DNA from 4 places in the Terribacillus sp. FSL K6-0262 genome. Region 1 is predicted to be linked to each of the others. Evidence: predicted binding sites of a transcription regulator. Region 1 holds the regulator's gene; each other region holds the start of a gene.

Region 1 (4,975 bases):
TAAAAAAGTGCTGCCTATATTGTTACCTGACTTGTCACGTTATTGTGAAATAATGTACAAACTTTCCGTCCTGCTCATACTCCATCTGTGGAACAATGGAAGCATGAACAAGGAGGAGATTTCATGCCAAAACTACGCGTGACATTATTTCACGAAATACTGGAACAGCTAGAAGCAGACCAACTCCAAGGAACGAAAGCAAGAGATTACCGGTGTGCTGTGGGGACATGCACGCCGTATGATGTCGTGCATCATACAGAAGTGCTGCTGCAGGAAGGCTTCATCACCGGCGCGGTAACAAACGCAAAGGATTATCGGGATGTTTTCATTGACGATATTTCCGTAAAAGGTCATGAGCTGTCAGCTTTGATGGGAAACAAGCGGATACTGGAAGGTGCCCGGCAGCTTTTAGGAGAGACGTACGAAAAAGCGACTCCTGGTATCCTGCTCCGTGCACTGCATTCAGCGATGAAACAGAATGATTTAAAAGGGGAGCCTGCCGTGTAGGCAGGCTTTCCTTATGTAACATGTATCTTCGCACTGATAATTCAAATTCACTATACATATCAAATTATACAGAAACGATCCAGCTGCAGCGGCCGTAAGAAGTTGATCACGGGAGGCCTTGTCCTTTTTCCCTCGGAATCCTTTCGGTAATGATAGAAGTGAATAAAGTACTTCCCAAGGATCAATCGAGATGTGTATTTCCTCGTCAAGCTTGATTTACAAGGCTTTTATCAATAAATATAGATAACAATATTTTACCCTTTTCTCTTTTTTATTTACCATTGCCTGCCGGATGAAAGCGCTGTATCATCAGTTGCAAGCAAGTAATATCCAGTACGATTTCAGGGAGGCAGTCAAATGAGTAAAATAACGTTCATCGGAGCAGGTAGTACCATTTTTACAAAGAATGTACTGGGAGATTGCATGTTGTCCCCAGCTTTACAGAGATTCGAGTTTGCGTTGTTCGATATCGATGAAGCGCGATTGGCCGAGTCCGAATTGCTGCTGAATGCACTGAAGCGTTCGTTGCAGGCAGAAGTTACAATCAAAGCATATAAAAACCGCCAGGAAGCCTTGCAGGGTGCCAAGTATGTCATAAATGCCATTCAAGTAGGGGGCTATCGGCCGAGCACTGTCATCGATTTTGAGATTCCCAAAAAGTACGGCCTTCGCCAGACGATTGCCGATACCGTCGGAATAGGCGGGGTATTCCGGGCATTGCGCACCATCCCTGTCATGCTGGATATCGCAAGGGACATGGAAGAGGTTTGCCCGGATGCATGGCTGTTGAATTATACAAATCCCATGGCTGCACTCACCGGGGCTGTTGCCCGTTTTTCGAATGTCAAAGTCGTCGGTTTATGCCACAGTGTACAGGTTTGTACAAAAGACTTGCTCAGGGATCTCGAGATTCCGTATGAGAATATCGAAGAACGGATTGCTGGTATCAACCATATGGCATGGCTGCTGGAGATCAAATCCAATGGCAAGGATATCTATCCTGAAATCAAGAAACGTGCCAAGGAGAAGCAAAAGCAAAAACATCATGATATGGTTCGTTATGAACTGATGGATAAGTTCGGATATTACGTGACGGAATCCTCTGAGCATAATGCAGAGTATCATCCTTATTTCATTAAAGAAAAATATCCGGAGCTGATTTCACGTTTTAACATACCGCTGGATGAATATCCGCGACGCTGCGAGGAACAGATTGAAAGTTGGCAGAAAACAAAACAAGAGCTGATGAATGACCACAGCTTGACACATGAACGTTCGCATGAATACGGTTCCCGTATAATGGAAGCGATGGAAACAAATCGACCGTTCGTTTTCGGAGGAAATGTAGTGAACACTGGCGGTCTGATTGCGAACCTGCCTCGAAATGCAGTAGTCGAAGTACCGTGCATCGCAAATCGAAATGGCATCACCCCGGCATATATGGGAGAGCTTCCGGAGCAGCTGGCAGCTTTGAATCGTTCCAATATCAATACACAGCTGTTGACCATCGAAGCGGCAATGACAAAATCAAAGGAAAAAATCTATCAAGCAGCCTTGCTTGATCCGCATACAGCTGCCGAACTTTCCATGGATGACATCATCAGCATGTGCGATGATTTGATTGAAGCACATGGTGACATGCTGCCGGCGTATTCAGTAGCGAAAGGGACAGTCAGACTTTGATTGATGTCGATTTCTTTTTGAATCTAGGATGATAAGGGAGAGAGACGATCATTGATACGAATCAAAGAAATGAGAAAAAAGATTACGGCGTCTACGGCTTTCATTTTCAGGAAGCCGAAATAGATGAAACAGCAAACATCCTATTGCTGGGCAGGGATAAAAAATCACCGGGCATGAGCTATGACTGGGATGGATTGAAGAGACAGGATATTGGCACATACATCTTTCAGTACACGTTATCGGGCACGGGGAATCTTGAGAAGGATGGAAAGATCCATTCACTTAAGGCGGGGGAAGCATTCCTTGTCGAAATTCCCGGTGCACATCGCTACTACCTTCCGGAGGACAGTGACGGGTGGGAATTCATTTTCATTACCTTGGTAGGCAGTAAAGCGTTGGAGTGCTGGCGTTTCATCGATGAACATAATGGGCCGGTATTGCGGATTTCTCCCGAATCGAAGCTTATCCGGCTATTATTCGCAATATATCAGGATACCATCGAAAATAGGATTACGGATGCTTATCAGGCATCTGCCAGAGCTTACGAATATATCATGGAGTGTCATCGATTCGTGAAGAATATGGAAAAGCAAAAGAAAGACCCTTCCGGTCAAATCACGAAAACTTTATCCTATATCCAGACACACTATGCTGCTCCCATTTCATTGAGTGACATCGCCGCAGTATCAGGCTATTCCAAATATCATCTGGTCAAGCAATTTCAGAATCATATGGATACGACACCTATGAAGTATCTTACAAGAATCAGGATCCAAAAAGCCGTTGATTTGCTGATGACAACAAGATTGCCCATCACAGAGATTGCAGAAAGGGTGGGGTACTCAAACGCAAATTATTTCAATAAAGTATTTCGGAAATCGATTGGTATGGCGGCGGGAGAATTCAGGAAAAGAAAGAACCCATCCAAGATCGATCGCGTCATAACGGATGGATGAGTTTTTTCGGTTCAGCGCACTGCATATATAATACTCCATATAAAAGAGGAGCCTGCCGCAAAGGGCAAGCTCCTTATTTTATTCTGTGCTCAGCGTTCCTTAAGATAATAATCATCCATGCTGTGTTCTTCCTTACGGTAGCTTCTCGTATACCCGCATTTGCATGAATCTGTAACACTATCAATCTTATGACGGCCTCGTATTTTGCACACAAGCTTGTAAAACAGCTTCACGATTCCACCTGCTTTCTAGCTTTTGGTAAAAGCATATTCTAATATACCCAAAAAATGTGTCGAAAGAAGGGTGGAATTGTGTAAAATATATGAAAAAAACGGCCGAAGCCGATTTTCTATTGGATAGAGCGATATAGACCGATTACTTTTCCCAGGATGCTGACATTATCCAGGATGATCGGTTCCATTGTACTGTTCTCCGGCTGCAGGCGGATCTGGTTCTCTTCCTTGAAGAATCGTTTGACCGTTGCTTCGTTGTCCTCTGTCATCGCAACGACGATTTCCCCGTTCTGAGCGGTCTGCTGCTGTTTGACGATGACCATGTCCCCGTCCAGGATGCCGGCCTCGATCATACTCTCCCCGACAACCACAAGCACGAAAATATTGTCATCCGGACCTACAAGATGGCTTGGTACCGGTACGTATTCCTCGATATTCTCAACGGCGGTGATCGGGATACCTGCCGTCACTTTCCCGATTACCGGCGCATAATTCGCTTCGCTGCGCGGGATATCTGTCTGTTCTTCGCTATCCAATGAAAGGACCTCGATGGCACGCGGCTTTGTAGGGTCGCGCCGAATCAGTCCCTTTTTCTCCAGTCTGGAAAGATGGCCATGTACCGTGGAGCTGGATGCCAAGCCTACTGCTTCCCCGATTTCCCTGACGGATGGCGGGTAGCCTTTATCGAGAACCTGCTCCTTTATGTATGCTAGAATCGCTTCCTGTCTTTTCGATAGTTTCATCATGTATCGAACACCCCGTGCATATATTTTTATTACATACAGTATAACACGATAGATTTCAATATACAAACATCCGTTCGAAAAAACGCTTGACTAGAACCTATGTTCGTATATAATGGAATTAACAAATGAGAACGCACGTTCTTAAATACGGAGGGGTCAACCATGTTCAAAAAATTAGCGAAATCAGATCTATTCTACTATGTGCTTTTCGGCTTCACGCTTTTCTTCTTATACTTTACACTTATTATGAGTGTCTAATTAGCTGAAGTGAGAGGGTACATCAATGAAAGCAGTCATCTATTGCAGAGTCAGTACAGAAAAGGACGAGCAGGCAAGCTCGATTGAGCGGCAGCGCGAGGAGCTCATGAGTCTTGCTGCTTCCGCCGATATAGAGGTCATCGATATCATAGAAGAGAGACAGAGCGGCTATGAGATTGAACGCCCGGGTATCTTCCGCATGCTGGATCTATTCACAGCAGGTGAAGCGGATTGCCTTCTTATCCAGGATGAAACAAGGCTGGGCAGGGGCAACACCAAAATTGCTTTATTCCATCACTTGCAAAAGCTGGAGGTCAAGGTCTACACGCTGAGCCAGCATGGTGAATTCCAGCTTTCTGAATCGGATGGTATGGTGCTCCAGATTGTCGGTATTGTCGAGGAGTACCAAAGGAAGATTCATAATATGAAGATAAAACGGGGCATGAGGCGGGCGATTGAAGCCGGTTATGATCCGAGTAAGAATCTGGGCAACCAGCAGGCAGCACCAGGCAGGGAGCGGATTGACTTTCCGATCCAAGAGGTGATCAGGCTGAGAAACAACAAGCTCACCTTTCAGGAAATCAGCTCTGTT
Region 2 (6,549 bases), 450 kb from region 1:
GGATATCCAGTCATTGCTGGATGAGCTTCGTGCATTGGAATACGTAGATAAAGTGGAGATTTTGAGTTCGGAAGCTTAGGCAAGGGAGCAGAGGAATATGAAGATCAGTTATCTAGGACCAAAGGGAACATTCACGAAAATGGCAGTCGATGCCTTGTTCCCTGATGAAGAAGCTTATAGCTATGCGACGATCCCGCAATGTATGGATGCTGTCGCAAATGGGGAAATGGATTATTGTGTCGTCCCAGTCGAAAATACGATCGAGGGTACAGTGCCGATTACAATGGATTATCTGATCCATCAAGTGCAATTGCCGATTATTGGGGAGATTGTCATCCCGATACGGCAGCATTTATTGACGAACAAGAAGCTGGAGCTTCGTGACATAGAAACAGTGTATTCTCATAGTCATGCGATTGCACAATGCCATCAGTTCCTGCATACACAGCTTCCACAAGCAGCAACCCATGCAACTTCTTCCACAGGGACCGCAGCTGAGATGGTTGCCGGTATGGAAGAGCCTGCAGCTGCCATCGGTAATGAACTGGCTGCCAAAGAATTCGGTCTGACGATTCTGCAAGAAGACATCCATGATTATGCAAATAATCATACACGCTTCTTCGTTTTGGCGAGGCCAGAAGCCAACATCCCAGAGACAATCAGTACTGGGAATCAAAGAAAAACATCTTTGTATGTAACGCTTCCTCACGACTACGCAGGAGCCCTGCATCAAGTATTGGCAGCTTTTGCGTGGCGGAAGATCAATATGTCGAAAATTGAATCCAGACCAATGAAAACCGGTCTTGGTAATTATTTCTTCATAATGGATGTGACTTGTGAAGCAGAAGATATTCTTTTCCAAGGCGTCCAGCAGGAAATTGCAGCATTAGGCTGCAGTCTTACGGTACTTGGAAGCTACCCGATTCATCAGTATAAGGAAAAAGCCGGCGCGAAATCATGACGTGCCGGCTTTTTCTATTTCAACCTTTTTGAATTTGATGCATAAGATGATGGAGTAATGCGTGAGTTCATGAAAGGGGAGTTTCAGATTTGAAGATTCATATTGTACAAAAAGGTGACACGATGTGGAGTATCGCAAACAAATATGGTGTCAGCTTTGATGAATTGCGGGAAATGAACGGGCATATTCGTGAACCGGAATTGGCAGTTCCGGGTATGAAGCTGAAGATACCGACAACAACCAAAGCAGTAGAAAAAGAAGAAGTTATCCGCTCGGAAGCTGGAACGGGAGCCTCTGGAAACACAGGGCAGCAATCACCAGCTCAAACGTTCCATGATACACCGGCAATCCAGGAGGATGATATGTCTGCTGCCCCATATCCCATCATGCCTCAAATGCCGCAGATGTCCGCGCCGGATCAAGGTGGCGGTGCATATCCGGGTATGCCGCAGCAGCAAGGTTATATGGGAGGATTGCCGCAGTCGATGACACATCAGCCAAGTACGGGTTGGGGACAGGGTCAGCAAATGCACGGCCAGCCTTCCTATCCGCAGTCAATGAATGGAAGCTGGCTGATACCGCAGTCGCCAGATGGAAGCATGCAGAATCAAGGTGGTGGAAGTATGCAGGGTGACTGGGGCCAGCAAGGAGGTCAGCCAGGCCAGCAGATGCAAGGAGGCTGGGGCCAGCCAGGGGGCCAGCCAGGCCAGCAGATGCAAGGATACTGGGGCCAGCAAGGAGGTCAGCCAGGCCAGCAGATGCAAGGAGGCTGGGGCCAGCAAGGAGGCCAATCAGGTCAGCAGATGCAAGGAGGCTGGGGCCAGCAAGGAGGCCAATCAGGTCAGCAGATGCAAGGAGGCTGGGGCCAGCAAGGAGGCCAGCCAGGTCAGCAGATGCAGGGTGACTGGAGCCAGCAAGGAGGTCAGCCAGGCCAGCAGATACAAGGATACTGGGACCAGCAAGGTCAACAGATGCAGGGCCGCCATTACCAAGCTCCTGCGGTAAATCAACCAATCCCTTACTTCTATCCGCAAACACCGATGCGCTCCTGCTGCGGTCCGGATATACCTTTTCCTGCAGCGCCGCCGTATCAGCAAGCTCAGCCTGAATACAGAAGAGATCCTTACGGCGTACAGCCACCTCTTTCCGATTTCTATGAACCTTCCCCTGCCCAGGATTTGCCAGGGGATGAACAGGATAATAAATGAAATGAAAAAAGCCCCTTCTTCCGTTGAAGGGGCTTTCATTTATAATATACCATGTTCCTCGAAAATCCGATGCATATCCTGGCGATACTTATCTTCCATAGCAAGTACTTCTGCTTTGGATAATCCGGCGTTCTGTATGTGATTTCTAAGTATCAGGGTCGCTTTTTCCTCGGAGAAAACGCTCGCCATATTTGCTTCGCTTTTCGCTTCCACGTAGCGGAGGTACTTTTGCTGCGCATCGTTCCTCACTATAACCATCCCGCCTTTGTCTATGACTTTCTAATTCTCTACCACATATAATCGAAAAGAAAACCTAAAAAGTGACGGTTAAATGAATTTTTTTTGAAAAAAATCGGATAAAGAACTGTTAATGGGAAAAAATGAAGAAAAAGAATCGGAATAGGGGTGGAAGGTCATGAGACGTTTTTCAGTCTTTTGCATGCTTTTCCTTTTAATCGTTCCAATCATGGCAGGGCAAGCAGCGGAACCGGTGGAAGTGAAGGTCGTATTGCAGCGTCAATATATTGATGGCAAGCAGACAGAGGTGACCCATCGGGAGAAAATATATGCGATGGAGGATTTTTGGTCAACCTACCATGACTGGCAGCTCGTTTCGCAGAAAGAGGGGGAAGTCGTTTTTAAACAAGAGGTGATGGATATCTCACCGGCATTGAAGAAGAACGGTTATTTCGGCATTTATAAAGGAAAGCTTACGATATTCGAAGGCCGGCCCATCGATCAGCAGGCCATCCAGTCCTTTTATCAGATAAATAAGGGCAAATTGGAAAGCCATCAAGCCAAACAGCTGGAGGATGGCATCCGGATTCAATCAAAAGAAGTCTATGAAGATGTCCTGGAGGCATTTCGTTCCAAAAATGATATCGAAGCACTGCCAAGCTAAAAGGATCTTTCCTGGGAAGGGAAGGTCCTTTTCCTGTTTTTCGCCTATAATCTTATACGAACATACGCTTGTGTGGTAAACTAGAAAGAAGTTATTGATTCAGGTAGGAGAGAAACAGCATGATAGCGTATGTCAAAGGCAAGATTACTGGAATTACAGATGAAGCGGTGCTTGTGGAAGCACATGGGGTAGGTTATGAGATCATATGCCCGAATCCCTTTCAATTCCAGATGGAAGAAGGAAAGGAAGCGCTCGTCCATACATACCATTATGTACGGGAGGATGCCCAGACTTTATTCGGGTTTAAAAATACAGAGGATAAGTTTTTATTTCAAAAGCTGCTTGGAGTTTCGGGGATAGGACCCAAAAACGCCTTGCAGATCCTTGCTGGTGTCAATGTCGAGGAATTCGTGGCTGCCATCGAAAGGGAAGATGATAAATTCCTGACAAGCTTTCAGGGTGTGGGTAAGAAGACGGCGCGACAGATGATACTCGATCTGAAGGGCAAGCTTGTCTATATGGTTTCGCTCACAGCCATCGAGGCATCGGCAGGAAGCCAGAGCAATACTGCAAAGAAACGCATTGCTCTGGAGGATGCAGAAGATGCGATGCGGGCGCTCGGTTACCAGGAGCGCGAGATCAAAGCTGTTTTGCCGCAACTTAAAAAGGAAGACAGCGACAGTGCTGATCATCTGATCAAGAAAGGTTTGGCTTTGTTAAGTCAAAAGAAATAAAGGAGTGCGAAGATGGAAGATCGCATGATTACGAACGAATTGAAGCAGGAAGACGAAGTGATCGAGCTCAGTTTGCGCCCGAGCACATTGAAACAATACATCGGTCAGCATAAGGCAAAGGAGAACCTGGCGATCTTCATCGAGGCAGCGAAGATGCGGGATGAGCCGCTTGACCATGTATTGCTTTACGGACCTCCTGGTTTAGGGAAGACGACGATGGCCTCGATCATCGCCAATGAAATGGGGGTGCAGTTCCGGGCAACGAGCGGGCCGGCAATCGAAAAAGCAGGGGACCTGGCAGCGATACTGAGTTCGCTGGAGGCAGGAGATGTGCTGTTCATCGATGAGATTCACCGTCTGCCCCGTGCAGTCGAAGAAATACTATATCCAGCCATGGAAGATTTCTGTCTGGATATTGTCATCGGGACCGGTCCCAGCGCCCGCAGTGTCCGTCTTGATTTGCCGCCATTTACATTGGTGGGCGCCACAACACGTGCTGGCTTATTATCCGCTCCCTTAAGGGACAGATTTGGCGTGTTGAGCCGCCTGGAATTTTATAACACGGAGGATCTGGCAAGCATCGTTGAGCGGACAGCACTTATTTTCGATGTCGAAATAGAGCCGTCGGCTGCCATCGAGGTCGCATTGCGATCAAGGGGGACACCGCGGATTGCCAACCGCCTTCTGAAACGGGTCCGTGATATTTCACAGGTCAAAGGAGAAGACTGCATCACACAGGACACGACCCATGCAGCGCTCAACCAGCTGCAGGTAGATGAAAAGGGCCTTGATCATATCGATCATAAGCTGTTGACGACCATCATGGATCAGTTCCGCGGCGGGCCGGTCGGGCTCGATACCATCAGTGCGACGATCGGGGAAGAGTCCCAGACGATAGAAGATGTGTATGAGCCATATTTGCTGCAGATCGGTTTCATCCAGCGGACGCCGCGCGGCCGGGTTGTCACTCCGCTTGCTTATGCCCATTTCAACCGGGAGGTGCCAGGTACTTGACCGGCATTGGAAAAATCTTTATCCTTATAGGCGTTGTATGTATAGTGATCGGCATCATCATGTCGTTCATTGGCAGACTGCCGGGAGATATCGTTTTTAAGAAAGGGAACACGACAGTATATTTTCCGATCGTAACATCGATTGTCGTCAGTATCGTACTGTCGCTTATCATGTTCCTATTCAACAAATTTCGCTGAAACAGACTAGGAGTTAACAGGTATGGATATAAAGGATTATGATTTTCATTTACCAGAAGAACTGATCGCCCAGACGCCGCTTCAGGACAGGACAGCATCGAGGCTGCTTGTATTGAATAGGGAAGCGCGTACGATGGAGCATCGCCATTTTGCCGATATCGGTGACTATTTGAAGCCAGGGGACTGCCTTGTCCTGAATGATACACGTGTCCTGCCTGCGCGGCTGTATGGCATCAAGAAAGACACGCAGGCGAAAGTGGAGATCCTCTTGCTCAAGCAAATGGAAGGGGATAGCTGGGAAGTTTTGGTCAAACCGGCCAAGAAGGTCAAAGTCGGCACGGAGCTATCCTTCGGCGATGGCAAGCTGACAGCGGTATGCAAGGAACTGCTGGAGCATGGCGGACGAATCATCGAATTCAAATATGATGGTATTTTCTATGAGGTATTGGAGGAGCTTGGTGAAATGCCGCTGCCTCCATATATCAAAGAGCAGCTTCCTGACCAAGAGCGCTACCAGACTGTGTATGCCAAGGAAAAAGGCTCTGCAGCCGCGCCGACAGCCGGTCTGCATTTCACTAAGGAATTGCTTGCGGATCTTCAGGAAAAAGGCGTTGAAATTGCATTCATCACCCTTCATGTTGGGTTGGGAACCTTCCGTCCCGTCAGTGTGGAATCCATCGAAGAACATGAAATGCATGCCGAGTTTTATCAAATGTCCCAGGAAACGGCAGATCAGCTGACTCGAATCCGTGAAAACGGAGGTCGGATCATTTCCGTCGGGACTACATCCACACGTACATTGGAAACAATCGCACGGGACCATGACGGAAAATTCGTCGCCGCAAGCGGATGGACGGATATCTTCATCTATCCTGGATTTACGTATCGAGCCATCGATGGCTTGATAACCAATTTCCATTTGCCAAAATCAACTTTGATCATGCTGGTCAGCGCATTTGCAGGACGGGATTTCATCCTGGATGCATACCGGACAGCAGTAGAGGAGCGTTATCGTTTCTTCAGCTTCGGTGATGCGATGCTGATTGTATAGATCGAGAATAGAAAGGGAACTACTATAATATGGCAATTCGTTATGAATTCATCAAACAAGATAAGCAAACAGGCGCAAGGCTCGGTATCGTACATACGCCCCACGGGAGCTTCGAAACGCCTACTTTCATGCCGGTAGGGACACTGGCAACGGTAAAGACGATGAGTCCGGAGGAATTAACCGAACTTAACGCGAATATCATTCTATCAAACACCTATCATTTATGGCTCCGTCCGGGACATGAGATTATCCGCGAAGCAGGCGGCCTGCATAAATTCATGAACTGGGATGGTGCCATCCTGACCGATTCAGGCGGCTTCCAGGTATTCAGTCTGAGCGATCTTCGTGATATCCGGGAAGAAGGCGTTCATTTCCGTAATCATATCAGCGGGGAAAAGCTTTTCCTTTCTCCGGAGAAAGCGATGGAAATCCAAAATGCCCTCGGCAGCGATATCATGATGGCCTTCGATGAATGTCCGCCGT
Region 3 (6,549 bases), 1.6 Mb from region 1:
GTCCATGTGTGGGATTGGGGAGTGGCAGGCGTGGGAGCTTCCACGCTGATTGCCGAGATTTTCTCCTGCCTGTTTGGCTTTTTGCTGCTGCGCAGATACGCCCGCAGCATCTGGAAGCATCCATTTGTCCAAGCTTTGCGCCGGGCTGTGGATCCCAAGCCTATGTGGCACATGATGAAGGTCAATCGTGATTTGTTCATTCGGACAATATGCCTGCTCGTTGTCTTTAATTTATTTACTGCAAAAGGGGCTGAATTGGGAGAAGATGTGCTGGCAGCCAATGCAATCTTGATCCAGATCCACTATATGATGGCATATTTCTTTGACGGGTTCGCTAATGCTTCAAGCATTGTCGCCGGCCGCGCACTCGGGGAGCGCAATGAAAAACTTTTCTCCCAGTCACTGCGTCTATCCCTGCAATGGGGGCTCGGTATCGCGGTGGCATTGGCACTTCTCTTCCTTGCTGGTCAAAGGTGGATTTATCCGCTATTCTCCGATCAGCAGCATATCATTGCGCTGACCGCATCCTATGCCAACTGGCTTGCCCTGTTCCCAATTGTGGCTAGTCTCGGACTTGTCTATTATGGTGTGTTTACGGGTGTGACGGAAGTGCGCTTTGTCCGCAACTCCATGATTCTTGCTGCCCTGCTGTATTTGGCGGCACTTTATGCGCTGCAGCCGCTCGGCAACCATGGCCTGTGGATTGCTTTCCTCCTGTTCAGCCTTGGACGTTCCGTCTTTCTTATCATGTATGTACCAAAGCTGCGCCGGCTGTTCCAGCAGACGGCAGCAGCATGAATCAGGCCTGGTGGCCTCCGATTTTCGTACTGCGCTCTATCGTCATGCCAGCTGCTGTATAGCTGCTGGCACGCAGTATCGCAGCAGTCCCGAAACGTGCACGGATTTCATCCATCGCCCGGCTCAGATCCTTTTGCTTGCTTTTGTCCTCGAATAAGCTGAGCTGTGTCGCTTCTTCATCGTATAAATTGGTCAGGGAGACAGACACCCTCCTGACTTCATAGCCTTTTTGGTAATGCTCATGAAATAATTCCAGGCACAGCTTATACATATCCGTCGTCAGATTGGAGGGACTCGTGAAGGAACGGGAGCGGCTGAATCCTCCGCCATGCTGACTCGCATATCCAATGGACAAATGAACCGTATTGCCTTCCTTCCTATCCCGCCTCGCCCGTCTGCAGGCTTCCTCACACAGCTCCAGGATGATGGTCGGGATTTCTTCCCCCCGATAATTACGCAGCAGGGTAATGCCATGTCCGTAGCTTTTCTGCTCCTGTTTGACGAAATCCCCCAGTACCTCGCTCTCATCGATTCCCCATGCATGCCAATATAACTGCTCCCCCATCACACCGTATCGTTTTTTGAGATGATCGAGTGAAGCATGCGCCAGATGTCCGAGCGTGACAATCCCCATCCGATTCAAGTTCCGCTGCATCCGGCGTCCGATTCCCCAAATATCCTGTATGGGAACGGGCCATAATAAACGCGGGACATCCTGATAGCGGCAAATAGCGATGCCAGAAGTCTGTTTCTTTGCATGGATATCCATCACGACCTTGGCGAGAAACTTATTGTCCCCGATTCCAATTGCCGCCGTGACCCCGAATTGCTCCAGGATATCTGCCTGCAGCTTGGCCGCTGTCTCTCGCGCGGTTCCATGCAGCTTTTCCGTACCATCAAGCGTCACCCAAAATTCATCGATCGAATAGACATGGATTGCTTCCATCGGGACATACTCATGCACGAGCTCGGTAATCGCCACCGAAACCTCCAGATAATCCTTCATATGTGCTTGCGCAATCACGATTTCCGGATCCTCCGGCAATTCGAAATATCGGCTGACATTGCTGACGCCATGCTTCTTCTTCAATGCCGGACTGGCAGCCAGCACAATGCTTCCCGGCCGCTTCGTATCCCCGACCACTGCAAGCAACGCCGTCATCGGATCGAGACCGCGTTTGACACATTCCACACTGGCATAAAAACTGCGCATATCCACACAAAGTACCTCATGCTGCTGAAATCCGCTGTAATCCATCTTCTCCACCTCCAAAAGGGAACAAATGTTCTTATTTTAGATTACCCGATTTGCAGCTGTTATAGTAGCTGTAATTTTTGGATGGAGAGGAAAATCGAAAAAAGATCGCTTTGGCAATCTTGTATTATTTGGTGATATAGTGCTTAAAAGGATATGTTTCAGCCAGATGTGTTCAAGGATGAGAAAATGGTTGATTTTTCATTAAGTAATAGGAATCTTAACAGGAGTTGAAATTATTTATGAACTCGTTCTGGATGGGCACATGAAATGGTTTTACCTAGCGATACCGATTAGTCGGTTATGCGCTATATATGCTGCGAAACGGGAACAACACGAGCATCCATCATCTTGACTTAAAAAATCCCTTGATATGGAAATGCGTCCTAAAGTGACACTCCACTTTAGGACGCAGAATAGCTGATGACTCCATACTCCCCATTGCATTCAAGGCAAAGCTTTGCATGATAGTATCCCCTATATCAGCAGCCCTCATTACAAAAAGAAATGCTGCAGTGTTGATTGAATACCGGCTGCATAAGGGGACTCGCACATCTGACCATGCTTCTGTTTTGCTTCCTCCGTAGCATTAGCAACAAGGTAACCATTTCCCGCATATTGCAGCATTTCGAGATCATTCCCACTGTCTCCAAAAGCATAGATCCGGGCAGGCTCCACCATGCAGTGACTTGCCAAGAACCGGACAGCTGCCCGTTTTCCGGTATTTAGTGGAATGAAATCAATATCATATGCGCCGTCCGGATCCCCCGCCCGTGGATTGCACGCGTTCACATTCAGTCCTACCTCAGCTGCAGCAGCTGCCTGTCTTACTCTATGCAGCACATCGGTCAAATCACCCCCATCAGGAAAGTAATAGAAGTTCTTTTTGTACATGCTCTGTCCATGCATTGTCTGCGGCTGCAACGCTATCCCGTCCAGGGAAAGCTTATCAATCAGACCATCCACGCGTTCATTGAATTCTTCTTGGACAGGTAAAAACCGTTTCCAAGCATATATCTCCTTGCGTTCCCCCCTAGCTGTTATCTGGTACAGTTCCGTCCCCAGATTGGCTGCAATGAAATGGGGCATGTACGTCAGGTGCGCACGTTTCATTTTATCAGCCAGGGATGCACAATCACTGCCAGTAACCCACGCTATCTTCACATGATACTGCCTGGCAATCCGATCGAGATACAGTTCCATTCCATGCAAATCCTCCAACTGTCCGTCCTCGCATGCATGAGGAAAATAAGTTTCATCAAAATCAAAACAAATAAGCGATTTTGTGCTATCGGTACTGGCAAAGCATCTTTTAGCATCCACTGCAAACACCTCCTTGCCTACCATAAAAGATGGGAACGTTCCCAAGTCAACAAAAAAATAGATATGCTATGATATAGCTACATCTAAAGTCCAAGGAGCTGGTTGAATGCGTACCATCAACGATATCGCAAGACAATGCGGTGTTTCCAAGAGCACTGTCTCCCGCGTATTGAATGGGCATCCTTATGTGTCTGAACAAAAGCGGCAGAAGGTCCTTTCTGCCATCGAGGAATCCGGGTTCACCCCGAACAATCTGGCTGTTCAATTTCGTAAGCGCAAGACCTCTGCCATAGGCATAATCACACCCCAAGTCGATCATCCTTATTTCGCATCGCTCGTCCAATCTTTATCGAATGCCTGTGCAGCAAAAGGATGGAAACCCGTCATCTTTCAGACATTCGGTGATAAAAAGCGGGAACTGGATGTATTTGCCAAACTCAAACACCGTGAATTAGATGGCATAATCGCTACATCATCAGCACTGGACGCTCCCCTTTTAACCCATTGCCTAGAAAATGGTCCTATACTTATTTGCAATGAAAAATATGAAATCGATACAACCGTATGCAGTCTGGACGAAGAGCATGCAGCCTACAAATTGACGATGCATATGCTGCAAACAGGCAAGAAACGTCTTTTATTCTGCCTCGACCAAATCTCTCCATCCCAAGAAGCTAGATATAAAGGTTTTCTAAAAGCCTTGGCTGAGAAAAATGTACAAGAAGGTGCGCAACGAATAGAAGAAATGGTGACGATTGAGGATGGCATTCGTTTGGGGAACGAGTTATTCCGCGATGATCAATCGCTGATAGACGGCATATTTGCCGGGAGTGACTTCATTGCAGCTGGTATCCTGCATGCTGCCAAGCAGCACGGAATTTCCGTACCAGAAAAGTGCGCCGTTACTGGGTTCGATAACCACCCCATTTCCCAGATAACCGATCCACCGCTGACCACTTATGATAATGACATTGCTGCTATGGCACAAGAGACTGTTGAGCAATTAGACTTGCAGCTGACTGGCAATACATATGCACCCAAACGTTTACTATGGAAAGGATATCTTGTACCGAGGAATTCCGCATAAAAAGACAGACCCGTTTCGCGCTCACTTTTGCACGGAACGGGTCAAGTCTTATGCTTCTATCTTATTGAAGAACTGCGGCAGATGCTCCTTATGTGCTTCCAACAGGTCATCGACCAATTTCTTCGCAATCTCATCGGATGGTACAAGCGGGTTGATCGTCATCGCAAGCAAGGCAGTGTTGTAATCACCTGTGACAGCCGCTTCGGCACCGACACGTTCAAAGGATTTGATCTGCTGTACAAGTCCGCGTACTGGTACTGGCAGGTCACCGATGCCGATCGGTTTCGGACCATCTTTTGTAATGACACAGTTGATCTCGATGGCAGAATCATTCGGGATACTTTGGATGGCACCATTATTGATCGTATTCACAGTCTGGATATCACGCTTGTCATTGTAAATGGAGTTGATCAAGCTGCAGGCAGCATCGCTGTAGTAGGCACCGCCGCGCTTGGAAAGCTGCTCCGGTTTATGTGCCAGATTCGGATCCTTGTAAAGCTCGAACAAATCGCGCTCTACGCCTTGAACGACCTCGGCACGTGTACCCTCCGCATCTGCTGCTTCGAGCTCTGCTTCAAGCATCTTGGATGTTTGGTAGTAATAACGGTGATACGGGCAAGGGATGGCTTTCAATCCTTTGATGAAGCCAGGCTCCCAGCTGAAGAACTTGATATTTTCCATAGTCATTTCATTATCATCACTTGTCATTTTATCCAAGACTGTCTCTGTCACATTGTCCCCGTCCAAGTAGACGTTCAAGCCAAATACCATATGATTCAGCCCCGCAAAGTCAACATGCACACGATCCGCATCCGCACCGAGCAGCTCTGCGATTTCCATCTTCATCTTGATCGGCACATTACACAAGCCGACGACATTTTTGATATTGGAATAACGAAGGACAGCTTCCGTCACCATACCCGCTGGGTTCGTGAAGTTGACGAGCCATGCATTCGGGCAAAGCTCCTCCATGTCCTTACAGATGTCCAGGATGACCGGAATTGTCCGCAGTCCTTTGAACAATCCGCCTGGTCCGTTTGTTTCCTGGCCGATGACATTATATTTCAATGGAATCCGTTCGTCCTTCGCCCGCGCATCCAAAAGGCCGACACGGAATTGTGTCGTAACGAAATCTGCATCCTTCAAAGCTTCCCGGCGATCCAATGTCAAATGCACATCGATCGGCAGACCTGCTTTTTTCACCATGCGCTTAGCCATATTCCCTACAATCTCAAGCTTTTCTTTCCCTGCCTCTACGTCCACGAGCCAAAGCTCCGTGATTGGCAATTCGTCATAGCGTTTGATGAACCCTTCCACGATTTCCGGTGTGTAGCTTGATCCGCCGCCGATTGTCACGATCTTCAATTTTCCCATGATTAAAGCCTCCTATATGGTTACGTTTTAGATCTACAACCTCAGCTTAAATGCTGGAATGCATCCCAGGTCAAGCACAAATTCGTAAGTAATTTGCAAAGAGGCTGTCCAGAGCTTACAAAACGTTCGTTTTCCGCTAAAATAAGGGTAAGAAAGCGATTTCCAAAGAGGTGATGCACATGAGTAATATCAAGCAGATCGCACAGATGGCCGGCGTTTCCCGCAGCACTGTTTCGCGCGTCCTCAATCACCATCCCCATGTCCATGAAGATACTCGGCGCAAGGTCCAGCAAATCATCGATGAGCTGGATTACATCCAGAACAGCAATGCCGTGCAGCTGAAGAAAGGCAGGACGAATACAATCGGCGTCGTTTCGCCATCCATCAGTCACTATTTCATGCAAATCGTCCAAGGCATTGCCGAAGCCGGCACCTCCTGCCAGTATCAAACCCTGCTGTATCAAACAAATGAGAAACCGGATCAGGAATTACAGGCATTGGAAATGCTGCGTCAAAAGAAGCTTGACGGACTGATCATCCTGCGCTGCGGGATAGGCTGGGAAAAAGTCGCCGCCTATACGAAATACGGTCCCATCATGACCTGTGAACCGCTGCAGCATCCAAAAATCCAATCCATCTATATGAATCATTATGAAGGGTTCCAGCTCGGACTGGAGCATTTGATAGAAAAAGGCTATACCCGCATTGCCTG
Region 4 (6,549 bases), 140 kb from region 1:
TGCAGTTTCTTCATCGTCTCAGGCACGCTGTCAGCTTCCGCTGGTGCTTGTGTACGCCATTCGATTTTGCCGATTTGCTGCTGTTCCTTCCATTCCGTCTGCTGCAGGTTTTCCTTTAATTGCTTCGCTTCGTCCTTCAGCGCTTCGGTCATTCGTTCATAGAAATATGTGCGGAAGATCCTCTGGAGGATTTCTTCCCTTTCCTTGCTGTTTTCCGAGATGAGCTTACGGAATTCCCCCTGGGGAATCATGATCATCTTGCGGAATTGCTCATAATCGAGACCGATCCTCTCCTCGATGGCCTCGTTCACTTCCTTGATCCTGGAGGAAATCAGTATCTTTTCCCCGTCTTTCCATTCATAGAATTCCGCTCTTGCAGGATCATCCGTAAAGCCTTCGCCGCGCTCTTTTTTCTTTTGCTGCTTCGGATAGCGGATGACCTCGTATTCTGTACCCCGAAGGGCAAAACGGTAGCGTACTTCCGTCGTTTCCCCTGGTGCAGCAAAATGACTGCGGAGGGAATCCTGATCTCGATCACTTCCGCTGGCCCGTCCGTATAGACTGTAGCAGATAGCATCAAAGATCGTTGTCTTCCCGGCCCCGGTCGGACCCGTGATCAAGAAGATGGATTCTGCTCCAAGTTCGCGGAAATCGATGGTCTGAGGTTTATGGTAAGGACCGAAAGCGGTCATTTGTAAAGTGATGGCACGCATATCAGCTTCTCCTCTCTTGCTCGACCAGGCGCTGGATGATTGCTTCCATATGCTTCTGGCGGTGTTCAGGTATTGCTTCACCCTTCATTTCTTCATAAAAGGCGGCAAACAGCTGCATATGTGACATGCGTTGTTTTTCCTTGATTTGTTTGATATCTGATATGGAGCTAGTCCCGGTCCTTGCTTTGCGCTCCAAGCGCAGGATGTTCGGATAGAGTTTGCGAAGTTTGCCCATCGGGTCCAGCAGCTGTCCATCATCCAGCAGCCTGATATGCAGATAGTCATCTTTGTTCCCGGCTGTCCCTTCCATCAACTCATCGAAATATCCTTCCACCACCCGCATGTCCCGTTTTGGGATAAGGTCTATTTTCTCGAATGATCGGAATCCGGTATCATCCAGTTCCACCATCGTCACCGATTTTTTGTGGTTCGCTTCCGAAAAGGAATATTTAAGCGGTGAACCGCTGTAGCGGATATGATCACTGCCGATGCGCTGTGCTTGATGCAGGTGACCGAAGGCTGCGTATGTGAAAGGTTCGAACAGGGCAGCATCCACATATGGGCTCCCCCCGATCATCGACAGCCTCTCTTCCGAATCGGATTCCATGCCCCCGGCAAGGAAGGCATGTCCGATAAACACATGCCGCTCTGTCATATCGTACGTATCGGTAATAAAGGCAATGATGCGCTCCATTGCCCGCTGGTGGGTCGTGATGCTGTCATCTTCGAAAAATGCCCGCACATCCGCTGGTTCCGTATAGGGAATCAGATGAAAATGCACTGGTCCGTGCCCATCCTCCAAAGTGACTGGACTCAATCCGGGCCGCAGCCTCGTTTCGATGAATAGTTTGCTTGCTTTGAATAGCTGACTGCCAAAATCAAGGCGATCCGGACTATCATGATTGCCGCTGATCGACAACACCGGAATTTCCTTCTCACCGACCAGCCAGTTCCAAGTATCATTCAGCAATTCGACTGCATCGCGCGGCGGGATGGCCCGATCATATAAATCGCCCGCAACGATGACCGCATCGGGCTGTTCTCTATCGATTATCTCTTTTATCTGCTCCAAGATGAAAGCCTGATCTTCTGTCATATGTACGCTGTTGACAATCTTACCCAGGTGCCAATCAGCGGTATGCAATAGTTTCATACGTATTCCTCCTGCTATTATTCTAGCATGATTTGTAAATGGGTGGTATGGGAAGAACCGGCAGAATCCATCAGTCTCGCTTGCTTCTATGAAAAGGGCATTTGGAAGGGGATGTATTATCGTCATGTAGGAAGTATTGCTTCCATTCATGATTATCCGGATTGCCGTATGCGTTCAAATCCGGATGGATGTCATTGTCATCGTAAGCTGTAATCCGTCCTCGTATTTTCTGTTTGATGCTTGCGGCAGCCCTTGGCTTCGATTTGAATTCCTCCAGCACCCATCTAGGCGTGATGGCAAGCATCATACAAGGGAATTTCCGGCTTTTCTTTTGCTGATGCGCCGGCGTTGCGCAATACATGAAATATTTCTCTCCGCCGAAGCAATACTCCCACAATGCTTCATCCGGATTTTCCGGAATATCATCCGGCCATCCGGATGGATCAAATGCCGCTGTCCTGCTGAGCAAATCCCAGAATATACGGAAATATGCAGGTACATCCAGGTCAAGCCGCTGCTGTTTGGCTGTATCGAAAAAAACGATCAGGGAAGTATAATGACCGAATTCCTTGGATTGCCGTCCGTATATTGTCAATAAATCTGCCAGCTGCCCAGCTGTATCTGCTGCAGTGGGATCGCCCGCAAAACCGTAACGGAACTGGCCAAGCCGATGGCCGACTGCCGCCGGTATACAAGGGAATCTGGATTGCTGGTCGGATAATTTTTTATGTAATGCAACAAGTGCTTCTTGCTGCCAAGAAGCCAAGGGGGCATGATGAGCATCGCTGCCATCGAATAAAATAGTCATCGCATGTTCTCCTTTTCCCTGAGTTTCCCTAGTAATCTATTCAGAAAGGAGACAGTGGTGCATGACAGGGGTCAAGAAGACATGCGCCACCTGTCATGGTGTTTGATTGGCTGAATGGCAAGGATGCGATCCATCCGGAAGGTGCGCAGCTGCTTCCGTAAATAGCAATATCCTGTAACGGATGCTTCATTGATCTTTTCAATCTTGACCTGGCGTTTTGTCAAGGAGCCATCTTTCGCCATATAGATCATCGTGACCTGCCGTTCCATGAATCTTATCAGTGATGCTCTGTCCATTGGGATCCCCGCTTTCTGTTCCGAGTTCATACAAACATTATATACAAACGTATGTTCCGTGTCACTTGAAAAAGAACATGTGTTCGATTATGCTGATAGCAGGAGGAATGACATATGGTGAATGATCGCGGTAAAATCAAATGGACATCTTTGATGCTTCCAGAGCATGTGGAAATGCTGCAGCAAATGGGACGGGAAATCGGGACGGCAAAGCCGCCGATCATGGATGAGCAGCAGCTGGAAGAGCTGGAGCAGAAGGTACGGGAAATCGAGGTGGGGAAAACGAAGGTATGTATGCTGTATAGAAAAGGGCGCCAAGTAGAAAATGCCCGCGGAATCGTGACTGGTCTGAAACGATCTGAACGATATTTGCTTCTGGATACAAAGGACGTTTTATATCCGCTCCGCATCCCGTTCGACCATATAATAGATATTTCATTGCATGGAAAAAACCGCTCCTGACAGGAGCGGTTTTTTGCAGTCAGCCTGCTGCGCTATCCGCGGCAGCTTCAGTGGAACGGTATGTTTTTGTGTCCAATTCCCCAAGCGTACGGCTTGTCACCAATCCAGAGACCATGGATCCACTTACGTTCAGCGCTGTCCGCCCCATATCGATCAGCGGCTCGATCGAGATCAATACACCTGCCAAAGCAACCGGCAGATTCATCGTGGACAGGACTATCAAAGAAGCAAAAGTGGCTCCCCCTCCGACACCGGCAACACCGAATGAACTGATCATGACGACAACGATCAACGTCGCAATGAAGGATGGGGATAGTGGATTGATGCCTTGGGTAGGTGCAATCATGACAGCAAGCATGGCTGGATAAATACCCGCACATCCGTTTTGCCCGATAGTGATACCGAAGGAGGCCGAGAAATTGGCGATCGATTCCGGTACACCTAATTTATTCCTTTGCGCCTCGACATTCAGCGGCAAGGTACCCGCACTTGTACGGGAAGTAAAGGCGAATGCCAGTACTGGCGTGACTTTTTTGACATATTGTTTCGGACTGAGTCCCATTATGGTCAGGATGAGCAAGTGAACCAGGAACATGGCAAGCAGCGCAACATAGGAAGCGATGACGAATTTACCCAGTGTCGCGATGGCTTGGAAGTCGCTCCCTGCCACTGTCTTTGCCATTAAAGCAAGAATTCCGTAAGGTGTCAGGCGCAATACCAATGTAACGATACGCATGACAAGACTATGCAGCGAGTCGATCATTTTCTGGAAGAATGCAGCTTGCTCCGGATTCTTCCTCTTCACCCCAAGGTAGGCTACCCCTACAAACGCTGCAAAGATGACGACCGCAATCGTGGAAGTGGCTCGCGCCCCGGTCAGATCCAAGAATGGATTGGCTGGCAGGAATTCCAATATCTTTTGCGGTACAGTTGTGCTTTGCACTTCTGTCAAGCTGCTTTCCAATTCTTCCCCGCGTGTCAGCTCCGCATCACCAGTTGCAACATCGATTGCTTTCAGATCGAATCCTGCAGCCGACGCGATACCGATTGCTGCAGCGATGGCGGTCGTCACCATCAGAGTCCCGATGACAAGTCCGCTTATCTTCCCGATATTCGATGATTTTTCAAGTCTGGTGAACGCAGCTACAATCGAAATGAACACAAGCGGCATGACGATCATTTGCAAAAGCTTCACATAACCGCTTCCCACCAAACCGAACCAGTCATTCGTCATGACGAGGGTCTCGGAATCGGGCTCATAGATCAGCTGCAGTACAACGCCTAGTATGATCCCGAGTCCCAGCCCGGTCAGCACGCGCTTGGAAAAGGAAATGTGCTTCTTCTGCATATAAAAGAGCACACCCAATAAGGCTAATAAAATAATGATATTCACAAACGTGAATAAGTCCAATTTGATCATCCTCCTTATCAAATTATATAATTCCTATGAACTTAGTGTGAATAGAACCTATATACAATAGCATGTTGGAAACATTATGTAAATATAAAAGCTGCATCTAAGGGATAAGGAAAGGAGAAGATTCTCACTCATCGCAGGCTGTACCATAAAAAATCCGCCCCTTGGCGGAGCGGATTTCATTCAATCAGCGAAACGAAGCAAATCACCATTCAAGATGGCGTCCGAATAATATAGTTCTTTATTCCGTTTATCAAAATACGGGGAGCATCTATTCATGTTTGTCTGCTTGATAGAGGCCTTATCATAGCAAAGCTGTGCCGTATAAATGACGTCTTCTGTCACGAAATCACCGTCGCGGAAGACAACGAAGGGATCACGCTCGTCTGCAAGCAAATCCTGGCCGAAATTCGGAAAGTCGGCTGTATCCACTCCAAGCAGATGCAGGATTGTGGGCTGTATATCGATTTGTCCACCAGGACTATGGAAGGTTCCCCCCTCCTGGCCAGGTACATGGATGATCAGTGGTACTTGCTGCAGATCGATCTTCTCCGGCACTGACAAATCCTCATCCAGATAGGATGCGATCCCGTCATAATAGTTTTCGGAGATTCCATAATGATCGCCGATGAGGACAATGATGGAATTCTCGTATAATCCAGAGCGTTTCAATTCGGCAAAGAATCCCTTGAGCGCTTCATCCTGGTAACGAACAGTCTGGAAGTAGCGATCCACGACATTCAGCCCTGTTTCCGCTTCGTCCAGTAAAACATCCTCTTCATCCAACAGGAAGGGAAAATGATTGGTAAGCAGCAGGAACTTGCTGTAAAATGGCTGCTCCAATTCAAGGAGATAAGGGATTGACTGATCGAGGAAGGCTTCATCTTTGATGCCGTAATTCACCGAATTCCCAGCCGACACTTCATAAGCATCCTTGGAGAAGAATGCATCATAGCCGAAAGCATCGTATGCTTCCTCCCTATTCCAAAAACTGCCGACATTGCCGTGGAAGGAAGCACTCTGATAACCAGACTCCCCTAAAATTTCCGGCATGGCGATATATTCATTTTCCGGACGCCTCACATAAACGGAACCGCTGGCGAGTGGATAAAAGGATTGATCGAACATGAATTCAGCATCCGACGTCTTCCCTTGCGCGGTTTGATGGTAGATTTGGTCGAAATAGAAGCTGTCCTCCATCAAGCTGTTCATGAAGGGGGTGATTTCCTCCCCCTTCACTTCCCTGCCAATGACAAACTGCTGCGTTGATTCCAGGTTGATCAGGATGACATTTTTTCCTTTTGCAGCACCAAAGTACGGGGACACGATATCGGTGTCGGCAGAATCCAGATACGCTGCAGCCTTCTCATAATCCTTTTTGGTCGCAAACGTACTGCTGAGCTCAGCACGCACGGTTTGATAGATATCATAGCCGTGATAATAAACAGGTCCGAGCGCACTCACCATCGCTGGGCGGTTATGGCTGCCATCATGCTGGTCCCCCGCCCCGATATGGGAGATTCCGACATTGATCCCGATCAGCAGAGCAGTGAGGCTTGCCAATAGCCCTTTTTGCTTGCGCTTGAAAGGGAGGGCTTTTGGTCTTTTGAGAATCCACCATGATAGCAGGAACAATGTATCGGCGAACAGAATGAGATCGAGTGGATCCATCAGCTCAGCCGTGCTCTGGCTAAGGCCAC

The links. Region 1 encodes LexA, which represses DNA repair genes until DNA is damaged. Its sites were predicted from a motif close to CGAACATATGTTCG; they were not measured.
Region 2: ruvA (Holliday junction branch migration protein RuvA) is a predicted target of LexA. The motif match lies at 3,128-3,141, and genes of this name have one in related genera.
Region 3: MHI54_RS09070 (DNA polymerase IV) is a predicted target of LexA. The motif match lies at 2,075-2,088, and genes of this name have one in related genera.
Region 4: MHI54_RS17035 (YolD-like family protein) is a predicted target of LexA. The motif match lies at 3,015-3,028, and genes of this name have one in related genera.

What each region holds. Positions count from the first base shown of each region.
Region 1 covers NZ_CP150277.1:96,089-101,063, reverse strand. Annotated here, with positions in the region: gene MHI54_RS00480 (hypothetical protein) at 124-507, shown strand; gene MHI54_RS00475 (alpha-glucosidase/alpha-galactosidase) at 865-2,190, shown strand; gene MHI54_RS00470 (AraC family transcriptional regulator) at 2,364-3,146, shown strand; gene lexA (transcriptional repressor LexA) at 3,496-4,125, opposite strand; gene MHI54_RS00460 (recombinase family protein) at 4,409-4,975, shown strand, end outside.
Region 2 covers NZ_CP150277.1:2,995,739-3,002,287, forward strand. Annotated here, with positions in the region: gene MHI54_RS15315 (ACT domain-containing protein) at 1-79, shown strand, start outside; gene pheA (prephenate dehydratase) at 98-961, shown strand; gene safA (SafA/ExsA family spore coat assembly protein) at 1,051-2,169, shown strand; gene MHI54_RS15330 (hypothetical protein) at 2,209-2,418, opposite strand; gene MHI54_RS15335 (BofC C-terminal domain-containing protein) at 2,585-3,070, shown strand; gene ruvA (Holliday junction branch migration protein RuvA) at 3,190-3,804, shown strand; gene ruvB (Holliday junction branch migration DNA helicase RuvB) at 3,817-4,818, shown strand; gene MHI54_RS15350 (DUF2905 domain-containing protein) at 4,815-5,015, shown strand; gene queA (tRNA preQ1(34) S-adenosylmethionine ribosyltransferase-isomerase QueA) at 5,038-6,066, shown strand; gene tgt (tRNA guanosine(34) transglycosylase Tgt) at 6,096-6,549, shown strand, end outside.
Region 3 covers NZ_CP150277.1:1,740,230-1,746,778, reverse strand. Annotated here, with positions in the region: gene MHI54_RS09075 (MATE family efflux transporter) at 1-798, shown strand, start outside; gene MHI54_RS09070 (DNA polymerase IV) at 800-2,056, opposite strand; gene MHI54_RS09065 (HAD-IIB family hydrolase) at 2,549-3,376, opposite strand; gene MHI54_RS09060 (LacI family DNA-binding transcriptional regulator) at 3,483-4,463, shown strand; gene MHI54_RS09055 (6-phospho-beta-glucosidase) at 4,512-5,837, opposite strand; gene MHI54_RS09050 (LacI family DNA-binding transcriptional regulator) at 6,017-6,549, shown strand, end outside.
Region 4 covers NZ_CP150277.1:3,304,708-3,311,256, reverse strand. Annotated here, with positions in the region: gene MHI54_RS17055 (AAA family ATPase) at 1-713, opposite strand, end outside; gene MHI54_RS17050 (exonuclease SbcCD subunit D) at 715-1,866, opposite strand; gene MHI54_RS17045 (YqcI/YcgG family protein) at 1,937-2,674, opposite strand; gene MHI54_RS17040 (transcriptional regulator) at 2,746-2,970, opposite strand; gene MHI54_RS17035 (YolD-like family protein) at 3,085-3,432, shown strand; gene MHI54_RS17030 (L-cystine transporter) at 3,452-4,852, opposite strand; gene MHI54_RS17025 (LTA synthase family protein) at 5,033-6,549, opposite strand, start outside.